DNA from 2 places in the Shewanella amazonensis SB2B genome. Region 1 is predicted to be linked to the other one. Evidence: predicted binding sites of a transcription regulator. Region 1 holds the regulator's gene; the other holds the start of a gene.
The links. Region 1 encodes MetJ, which represses methionine synthesis genes. Its sites were predicted from a motif close to TAGACGTCTAGACGTCTA; they were not measured.

Region 1 (5,382 bases):
GGCCACACTGAAGTGCTGTAATGCGTCGAGGAAAGCCACCAGTTCTTTTTCACCGCCCACCAGTTCAAAACTCAGCATAGCGCCAAAGCCTTTTTGTTGCCGTGCGGCTATGTCATGGCCTGGGTGGTCTGCAAGACCGGGGTAATACACCTTGCTCACCTGGGGGCTGTTCTTCAGCACGTCCACTATGCGCTGCGCATTGGATTGATGCTCACGTACCCGCACAGCCAGGGTACGGATACCACGAAGGGTAAGATAGCTGTCAAAGGCGCTGCCGGTCAGTCCCAGAGTATTGGACCACCAGTGCAGGGTTTCACCGAGCTCGGCATCCCTGGCAATCACGGCGCCGCCGACCACATCGCTGTGACCGTTAATGTATTTGGTGGTGGAGTGGATCACTATGTCGGCCCCCAAAAGCAGTGGCTGCTGCAAGATGGGCGACAGGAAGGTGTTGTCCACTACCACCAGAGCGCCAACTTCATGACTGGCGTCAGAGATGGCCTGAATGTCCACTACCCGCAGCAGCGGGTTGGATGGGGTTTCAAGCCACACCATGCGTGGCTTTTGGGCAATTACCGCCGCCAGCGCTGCATCATCTGTCTGGTCGACCACAGCCAGCTTAAAGGCACCTTTTTTGGCGAGGTTGGTAAAGAGACGATAGCTGCCGCCATAACAATCGTGGGGTACTACCAGAAGATCGTCCGGTCCCAGCAGGCTGGTCACCAACGTGATGGCAGCCATACCTGTGCATGTAATAATGCCGGTCGCACCCTGCTCCAGCTCGGCCAACGCCTCGCCCAGAATACAGCGGGTCGGGTTACCCGAGCGGCTATAGTCAAATTTGCGCGGATTCTTGTGGCCATCGAAGGAGTAATTGGTCGACAGATAAATGGGAGGAACCACGGCACCATGCTGGGTATCGCTCTCTATGCCCTGACGCACCGCGATGGTGGCTGCTTTGCGCTGTGTCATTTTGTACTCCTCCGATGTTACCGCACGGAAATAAAGATGTCTGGATGGCTAAATTTACCTAAGCACCGGCAACAGGTCAATAGGCATAAAGACGTTTAGACGTCTAAACGTAAGAAAATCTATTGATGTTTGGGGTGATTTCGCAGCAATAATTTGACTGTAGTTTGTAAGGGTTTAAAATCTGCTGCGAATTTTGGAATAAACAGGTGAGTCAATGACTGAGTGGAATGGCGATTACATCAGCCCCTATGCTGAGCACGGCAAAAAGAATGAGCAAGTGAAAAAGATCACCGTGTCTATTCCTTTAAAAGTGTTGAAGATCCTCACTGACGAGCGTACCCGTCGCCAGGTGAACAACCTTCGTCACGCCACCAACAGTGAACTGCTGTGTGAAGCCTTTTTGCATGCTTACACCGGCCAGCCACTGCCAAACGACGATGATCTGTCCAAGGACAAACCCGACTCCATCCCATCAGAGGCGAAAAAACTGATGGATGAGATGGGCATCGAATGGGAAGACATGGAATAACTCTCCCAGCTGTATATCACAAGGACCCGAACGGGTCCTTGTGTCGTTTTTGGAGTCGCTTTTGATGTTTCCCGACCTCATCACCCTGGGCCTTGCCCTGCTGATTATTTTCAGCGGTGCCCTGATTCAAAGCCTGATTGGCTTTGGTCTTGCCGTGGTGGCCAGCCCGCTCTTGTATCTGGTTGAACCCGAACTGGTGCCCGTGCCCGTTATTCTGATGGGCTTCTCCATCGCCCTGCTCACTTTGCTCAGAGAGCGCAGCGCCCTGGAGTTTGCCGGTCTTCAGTATGCCCTGCTTGGACGCATTCCGGGGGGTATTCTGGGTGCAAGTCTGCTGCTCATGGCACCTCAATCCATATTGGGGCTCGCCATAGCCGTGATTGTGGCGCTGGCCATGATGCTGAGCCTGATGAAAATCAGCGCGCCCATTAATCGCCTGACCCTGTTTATCGCTGGCACTGTGTCCGGTATCTTTGGCACCATAGCCGCCATTGGCGGCCCACCAATGGCGATTCTGCTGGCCGGTAAAGACCCCAATAAATTCCGCGCGGCCCTGTCGGCATTTTTTATTTTCAGCTCATTGATAGCCTTGAGTATCCTGGCCTTTGCCGGTTTGGTAACTGTGTCGCAGCTCCAATGGTCAGTCATCCTGTTGCCCGCGGTATTTTGCGGTTATTGGGTAGCAGGTCGCCTCCTTGGGCGGGTCGATAAGCAAAAAACCAGAGTCGCGACTCTGGTTCTTTGCTCAATCAGTGCTTTGGTGCTGGCGGCCAAGTCACTGGTGGTTTTGCTGGCAAGTTAATGCGGCAAAGGTGCTGCAGGCTTAAAAGTGATAGGAGCTTTGCAGCACGGCACCCACTGTGTCTTTATCTCCCCACATACCGGCCAAATCCAGCTTGAATCCTGAACCTATCTGAAAACCGGTACCGAAAGAATAGATATCGGCGGTCATGTCATTGAGATCCTGTCGGTAACCCAACCGCAGTGACAACCAATCCAGCGCATGCCATTCGGCTCCCAAGCGCCAATATTTGGTACCCTCAAGACCAACAAACTTCTCGTTATCCATTAAATCCAGGTCAGTACTCAGCTGCCAATTGCCACTTTGAAACGCGGCGCCAAAAGTGACCATGGGACCTGCCCGATAAATGGCACTGACCCCTTCTGACTCTACGGTATCCAGCTCACGCTCAATCAAATTCCGGCCCACCAGCCCCAGTGTCAATCCGTCCATGGGCATCATGGCAATACCGGCATCCAGGTTAAAGCCCGTATCATCGTTGCGATAATCGTCGCTGTCGAAATCACCGGCATCGAAATTGTTGGCACTGACCGCATAATTAAAGCTGTCGAGCCGCTGCAGTTTGGGAGTCAACCCCACGGTAACGGGCATATTGACTATGGATAACGGCAAGCTGACCGAAAGCGCCAACTCAGATGAAGCGCCGGCAATCACCCGCCCCTGGGAGGTTAAATCGTCCAGCGCCGGCGGAGCCTGTGGGTCGAGGGCTTCCAGAAGCTGGATGTCCGCATCGCTGATGTCCGCCAAGGCAATACCATCGAGGTAACTGCGGTAATAAATACCCCAGCTGATTCCTTTGGTGGGCATGGCAAAGCTGAACCCTATGCCTGCAGAGGCGTACGCGGTATTGCCATCCAGCCCACGTAAATCACCAAGCAAGGCCTGACGAAAGCTATCGATGGCATCCACATCCCCTCTGTCGATTGCGCCGTCCAGGCCGTCGTAATTATCTTCGAGGGTGTCGAACTTGTCGGTCATATTGTCCTGATCAGAGACCTCTGCACCAAGCACAGGAATAAGCAGTCCAAAGTCTCCTTCGGTATAACCGGGTAAAGACAGGAGCGCCGGGTTCATCCAGGGAGCCGCCTCCAAACTGGCCGACGCCACACCCGTGCCGCCCAGGGCGTCACTTCTGGCTTCAAACACATCCTGGGCAGCAAAGCTGTACGGACAGAGTATCAGCCCCAACGAGGCGGCGATGAGTTTCATCTTCATCCTGTTCTCCCTGATTTTTCTGTTTTTGACCCGGCAACAATCTTTTAAAAGCTTAGTTCAGCGTGGAACAACGCGCTGAAATATCATCTAAAAAAAAGCCCGCAAATGCGGGCTTTTTGGGCTAATCGATTAGAGTAATCAAGACAGATAAGATTGACCGGCGTAAAGGATAAAATGCCGCAGTGCCAGCACCCCAATCAGGCTCGCGCAGGCCGCTGTGACCATGGCGCTGCGGCCGTGTTTACCACTGAGGCGCATCATCAGTGGCACCCCAAAGCCGATAGCCACTACCCCAATCCAGAATACAGCTGCCCACAGTCCGCCAGAGATCGATGCCAGCGCCGCTGCCGCCGCGCCACCTTTGAAATACAGCGCGGTAAACAGCATAAACAGGAACAGCATTTCCATGCCCATCACCGGCAGCTCGAAGGCGTGCTGACGCTCAAGGTCACCAGAGAAGCCACCAGAGCGGGAGCCGGAAGCCTGGGGGCTATGCTTATCGCCACCAAACATCGTCACCGCCAGCAGGCTGTTGGCCGCCGCACCCGCCGATAAACCCGATACCAAAAACAGCGCAGGCAGCACCGCGGTATTGAGCATGGGATAGGCGTTCATGGCGGAAATCAGGAAACCTGTATAGGCCCCCACCACCAGCGACAGCACAAAGAGCGCTCCTTCCAGCATGCCGCGAAGCTTGCCGAGGCTATCGGCGAGGCCGCCCAGGAAGCCCAAACCACACTTTGGCAGCTCATCTTTGAGCACCACCAGCGCATAGACAAAGGTCAGCGGAATGTATGCGAGGAGCGCTATCACCCCAATCGACATCACCGAGCTTAAGTTGTAGTTAATCAAAATCAGCCAGAAGTGGAACGGTTTGGTCAGGTCAAACACCAGACACAGCATCCCAAGACAAATGGCGATGGGCGCAATCAAGGCGGCGGCTTTGAGCACGGCGCTTTCAGCACGGCTCTGGCTACTGCCCTGAGTTTGGCCACGATACCAGCGCAGACCAATCCCCATCAACAAGCTGCCCGCCGACAAACCGGCCATAAAGAGGTACACCGCAATCACCCAATGCCAGGTAATGCCGTCGTACTGACTCATATCACCCCAGATATTGTTCATAATCAGATACCTCCACGCTTGGCTGGAATACGGTACAGCCTGGGTTTGGTGCCAAGATGTGTCTTGTCCTGATAACTCACCTTGGTGGCAAGCAGTTTGGACACCTCGCTGGCAGGGTCAGCTGCATCACCGAAACAGAGCGCATCTGTTGGGCATACAGTGACACAGGCGGGCTGTTCACCCCGGGCAAGACGGGTTTCCTTACAGAAGTTGCACTTGTCCGCCACCCTGGTTTCAGGGTTCATAAAGCGCACCTTGTAGGGGCAGGCGGCCACGCAGTACATGCAGCCCACGCACTTCTCGGCCTTGATGGACACAATGCCATCGTCACCAACGTAAGCGGCGCCGGTCGGACACACCTTGACGCAGGGCGCATCCTCACACTGCTGGCACGACACCCGGTTGTACTTGAAGTGCAAATGGGGCGCCTCACCAAAGGGGCCTTCGATGCGCACCTGCAAGCGGCTTACGCCATCGGGTACCTGATTAATGCTGCGGCAAGCCACGCTACAGGCCTGACAGCCGATGCACTTGTTCTCGTCGTGCACCATTACGTATCTTTTGCTCATAGTCCGGGCCCCCTTATGCCTTTTCCAGGATCACACCCGTGGTGTGCACGTTCATGCCGCAGACAGGCGCCGTCATATTGGGCAGCAGGTTTCCACAGTGGATCCCCTTGCCGGAGGCACGCACCAGCTCACGGTTTTTCGAGCCAAAGCCCATGTAAGCAAACAGGGTA
Region 2 (5,382 bases), 1.7 Mb from region 1:
GCCAGGCATGGAGCATGAGCCGGTGCAGGTGCGTGAGGCTGAACCTGAGCCAGTACCAGAAGTGGAAGTTGCTGCTCAGACCGAGATTGATTTTTCAGACTTGCTTAGTGAAGCGGGTCTGGCAGCGCAAAAAGGCGCCGTAGGCCGTTTTCTCTATGCTCTGGAATGTTTGCACCAGGCTGCGCCTTCGCGTTTTGAACAGGTGCTGCAAATTCAGGGACGCGATCGTCTCTACTTTGCCACATCCAAAGAGGCCCTGCTCAAAGCAAGCCAGTCGGCCAATCCCAAAGAAATTGGCTCAAGCGGTTTTTGGGTAACCACTAACAATAATACCGCCAAAAAGCGCACCATACTTGAAGAAGCCCTGGTGCAACTGGGTTGCGATCCGGTTCGTGCCAAATCCCTGGGTGAGCTGGCGCTCGCCTGAAACGACACTATTAACCATCCACGATAAGGAATTCCGTCTTGGCTATCCATGACCGCGCAGGCAAGCAAGCACAGCAAGGGGATTTGGTTAATATCCCCAAACTGATGAGCCACTATTATCGACTCTTGCCGGATGCAAGCGATCCCGCTCAGAAAGTCAGTTTCGGTACCTCCGGCCATCGCGGCTGTGCATTTCACCGAAGTTTTAACGAGCAGCATATCCTTGCCATTGCCCAGGCGGTGGTCGACTGGCGTACCCAGGCTGACATTACAGGTCCCCTTTACCTTGGCATGGACACCCATGCGCTGTCCCAGGCGGCGTATTTGTCTGTGATTGAAGTGCTGATTGCCAACAAGGTTCAGGTGTTGGCCCAGCGGGATGACGCATACACACCAACACCCGTGGTCAGTCAGGCAATTGTGGCTGCCAATCGTCATCAAACTGGTGAAGACGCATTGCTCAGTGACGGTATCATCATCACGCCGTCACATAACCCACCTCAGGACGGGGGTATCAAGTACAATCCGCCCCATGGTGGGCCGGCGGAAGGGGATATCACTTCCTGGATTGAAACCCGTGCCAATCACTATCTCGCCCACGGCCTGGATGGTGTTCGTCGGGTTAATTACGGTATCGCCTCTGGTCTTTCGCTGCTTAAACATGTAGACCTGATTTCGCCTTATGTTCAAAGCCTTGCTGAAGTCATTGACATGGCCGCGATTGCTAAAGCCGGTGTGCGTATGGGGGTCGACCCTCTGGGCGGTAGCGGCATCCATTACTGGCAGCCTATCGCCGAGCATTATGGGCTCAATATCGAGGTGGTAAATCAGGCAATTGATCCGACCTTCGATTTTATGCCATTGGATAAAGACGGAAAAATCCGCATGGACTGCTCGTCGCCCTATGCCATGGCAGGACTATTGGTACATAAAGATGAGTTTGATATCTGTGTCGGTAACGACCCGGATTATGACCGCCACGGTATTGTTTGCCCCGGTAGTGGCCTGATGGATCCCAACCATTATCTTGCAGTGGCTATCGATTATCTGCTCGGCCACAGGCCAAACTGGGCCAAGACGTTGGCGGTTGGCAAAACCCTGGTATCCAGTGCCCTGATAGACAAGGTCTGCATGGCCCATGGGGTTCCCCTGATGGAAGTACCCGTGGGCTTTAAGTGGTTTGTTGATGGCCTCGCTGATAGCAGTGTGTGTTTTGGCGGTGAAGAAAGCGCCGGGGCGGCTTTCCTTAAAATGGATGGCAGCACCTGGTGCACCGATAAAGACGGCTTTATTCTGGCGCTGCTGGCGGCAGAAATTCTCGCGGTTACCGGTAAAACCCCTGCCGAGCGCTACGAAGAGCTGGTTGCCGAACATGGTCGCAGTTTTTATAAACGTATCGATAGCCCACTTAATCCCAAAATGAAAGCCAAGTTCGGTGCGCTGAATGCGCAAACCCTTGGCGCGACTTCTGTCGCAGGCGATGCCATTACCGCAGTGCTGACCAAGGCGCCCGGCAACGGTGCTGCCATTGGTGGCATCAAGGTGTGTACCGATAAAGGCTGGTTCGCCGCGCGTCCATCCGGTACTGAGCCCTTGTTTAAGCTCTATGCCGAAAGCTTTGTCAGTGAGGCGCACCTTGGCGAGTTGATTTCCGATGCGCAAAGTTTGTTGGGTACTGCGCTTAAGGCTATCAAGCTGTCACAGTTTGATATGAAGGTATAAAAAACGCGCCGTTGGGCGCGTTTTTTATTGGATAACGACTTGTTTCATCGGCTTGCGGTATCAATACTCGATGTGGCAACTGGGCAGGTTGTTTTTATCGATGTAGTTCTGGTGATATTCCTCAGCAACGTGGAAGGTCTGCAGCGGTACAATTTCAGTGACTATATGACGGGTTCCCCAGCGGCCAGAGCGGGCAAGGGCGAGCTTCGACGCTTCAGCCTGTTCCTTTTGTGTCTTGTCGTGGAAAAAGATGGTGCTGCGATACTGGGTACCTATATCGCCGCCCTGCTGGTTGAGGCTGGTAGGGTTATGGTTTTTCCAAAACACCTGCAGCAAATCATCAAAGCTTACCTGGCTTGGGTCAAATTCCACCTGCACCACTTCGGCATGGCCTGTGATGCCTTTTTTGACATCTTCATAGCGGGAGTACTTGTCGTTTCCGCCCATGTACCCGCAGGTGGCGTTGATAACGCCGGGGATCTGCCTGAAAAAATACTCTACACCCCAAAAACAGCCGGCGCCGAAAGTGGCAAATGATGAATTGGATTGTGACATGGAAACCTCTATGGATGTCTGGACGGCTAAATTGTGATAAAACTTACGTGGAAATGCAAGAGGGTGACAGCGGTTTGTTATCCGCTCCCGTGTATCCATGACTAAATGATTGAGATCAGGCTCAAACAGCTGTGATAGTATTGGCACAAAAAACTGCATGGCCAAAAGGATTGTCGCCCATCGGATGTGTGACTACTCTGGTCAACAGGCAGTTCTCAGCGAGCATAGCCTCAGAGAAAGGAGACCCAAGTGCTTAACCTACTGCAAGGCTGCAAAGATTTTTTGCATCTTACCCTGTCCAATCCCGAACACCTTGACCCCATCGCCCCTCAACCTCTGTACGGACACACCTTGGTCAGCCTCTGGGATACAGGCGTGTTGGTATTCGAGCCTGTCGATGGCAACAGCCATAAAGACATAGTGCTATCAAGCGGCGTGCATGGAAATGAAACCGCGCCTATTGAACTCTGTAATGGCCTTATTCAGGATGTGCTGGAAGGACGTTTACAGGTCAAAGAGCGGGTATTGTTCCTCATTGGTAACCCTGCTGCCATCAACAATGGCACCCGTATCGTAGATGAAAACATGAACCGCCTTTTCAGCGGTGAGCACAGCCGTGGGCCCGGACTCAGTAACCCCGAGCGGGTGCGGGCTAAAAAGCTTGAAACCTATGTCACCCGTTTCTTTGAAAAAGGTGCGGAAAAAGGTGAGGGCAGGCAGCGTATTCATTACGATTTACACACGGCCATCCGCGGCTCTAAGCATGAAAAGTTTGCTATCTACCCTTACCGCCCCGGCCGCGCCTTCAGCGGTGAGCAAATCATGTTCCTTGCGGCGAGTGGCGTTGATACCGTGCTCTTTCACCACGAACCGACCACGACCTTCAGTTATTTCTCCTCCGAGTTGTTCCGTGCCGACGCCTTTACCATAGAACTTGGCAAGGTCTACCCCATGGGGCAGAACGACATGAGTAAGTTCGCCAATACCCGGGAGATGTTCAAGCGCCTGATTTGCGCTGAGCCACTGGAGCTTGCACCTTTTGATGAAACCCAGGTGAACCTCTATCAGGTGTGCAGGGTTATCAATAAGGAAGTCGATGACTTTGAATTTACCTTCAGCACTGATGTCGAAAACTTCAGCGCTTTCCCGCGTGGCCACGTGATAGCACGTCAGGGCGGCAAGGATATTCTTGTCGAGCAGGAAGCCGAGGCGGTGGTGTTCCCCAACGCCAAGGTACCCGTGGGGCAGCGCACCGTCATCATGCTGGTTCCCGCGGTAAATCCTCACGTGGAATAGGGCTGTAAAGCAATTAATACATGCAGGCGGGGGAAACTTGTCTCCCTTCATAGTGTAATGATTGTCAGGTAGTTTACGTTAACGTAATGTTCATCCCGCGTTTTACATACAGGTCTGCCGTGGGTGGGCCTCAATGATAACAAGAGCAGAATATGAGCAACGCATCAACAAACCAAGAGACAGTGCACAAAGTCTCCTTCCTCGACAGGGAGTCGCTGCACATCCCCATTCTCAAGATCCTTCAGGCAGACGGCACTCCCTACGAGCAAGCCGTTCTGCCTCAAATCGATGAAGCCCTCGCCCAGCGCATCTACGACGCCTGCGTGTTTACCCGTGTGCTGGATGAGCGCATGTTGGGCGCACAGCGCCAGGGCCGTATCAGTTTTTACATGACCTGTACCGGTGAAGAAGCGGCCATCCTCGGCAGCGTTGCGGCGCTGGATGAGAAAGACGTTATTCTGGCCCAGTACCGTGAGCACGCCGCGCTGCGTTATCGCGGTTTCACCACCGAGCAGTTTATGAACCAGATGTTCAGTAACGAAAAAGACCTCGGTAAGGGCCGCCAGATGCCCATTCACTACGGCACCGCAGCGCTGCATTATCAAACCATTTCATCGCCACTGGGTACCCAAATCCCACAGGCGACTGGCGTGGGTTACAGCCTGAAGATGAAGGGCGAGCGTAATGTGGCTATTTGCTACTTTGGTGAAGGCGCCGCATCTGAAGGTGATTTCCACGCCGGCATGAACATGGCTGCTGTGCTCAAGTCTCCGGTAATTTTCTTCTGCCGCAACAACGGCTATGCCATTTCCACCCCCACCGAAGAGCAGTTTGCCGGTAACGGCATTGCCAGCCGCGGTGTGGGCTATGGCATGCATACTATCCGCGTAGATGGCAACGATATGCTGGCGGTACTCGCCGCTACCCAGCAGGCCCGCGCCTATGCACTGGAGCATAACGCGCCTGTGCTGATTGAAGCCATGACCTACCGTCTTGGTGCTCACTCAACCTCGGACGATCCTTCCGGCTATCGCTCCAAGGAAGAAGAGGCCAAGTGGCGCGAGCACGATCCGGTGAAACGCTTCAAGCTGTGGATGATTAATAAAGGTTGGCTCGCCGAAGCCAACGATGAAGCCCTGTATGAGCGCTACCGGGAAGAAGTCTTGGCCGCTGTGAAAGTGGCTGAGAAGATCCCGGCGCCCCGCATCGATGAGATCATTGAGGATGTTTACGATGAGCCAACGCCGCTGCTGAAAAAGCAGCTGGAGTCACTGAAGGCTCACGTGAAGAAGTATCCGCAAGCTTATCCAAAAACTGCAGGGAGACTCTAAGCCGTGGCTGAAATGAATATGTTGCAAGCCATCAACAGTGCCCTGCGCATTG

Region 2: the regulator MetJ is predicted to act here: its motif matches at 2,715-2,732, upstream of msrA (peptide-methionine (S)-S-oxide reductase MsrA).

The regions. Positions count from the first base shown of each region.
Region 1 covers NC_008700.1:3,759,880-3,765,261, forward strand. Annotated here, with positions in the region: gene metB (cystathionine gamma-synthase) at 1-972, opposite strand, end outside; gene metJ (met regulon transcriptional regulator MetJ) at 1,187-1,501, shown strand; gene SAMA_RS16535 (sulfite exporter TauE/SafE family protein) at 1,566-2,303, shown strand; gene SAMA_RS16540 (conjugal transfer protein TraF) at 2,325-3,518, opposite strand; gene nrfD (NrfD/PsrC family molybdoenzyme membrane anchor subunit) at 3,657-4,643, opposite strand; gene SAMA_RS16550 (4Fe-4S dicluster domain-containing protein) at 4,646-5,212, opposite strand; gene phsA (thiosulfate reductase PhsA) at 5,226-5,382, opposite strand, start outside.
Region 2 covers NC_008700.1:2,084,583-2,089,964, forward strand. Annotated here, with positions in the region: gene seqA (replication initiation negative regulator SeqA) at 1-427, shown strand, start outside; gene pgm (phosphoglucomutase (alpha-D-glucose-1,6-bisphosphate-dependent)) at 466-2,148, shown strand; gene msrA (peptide-methionine (S)-S-oxide reductase MsrA) at 2,209-2,703, opposite strand; gene astE (succinylglutamate desuccinylase) at 2,953-3,999, shown strand; gene SAMA_RS08915 (thiamine pyrophosphate-dependent dehydrogenase E1 component subunit alpha) at 4,152-5,330, shown strand; gene SAMA_RS08920 (alpha-ketoacid dehydrogenase subunit beta) at 5,334-5,382, shown strand, end outside.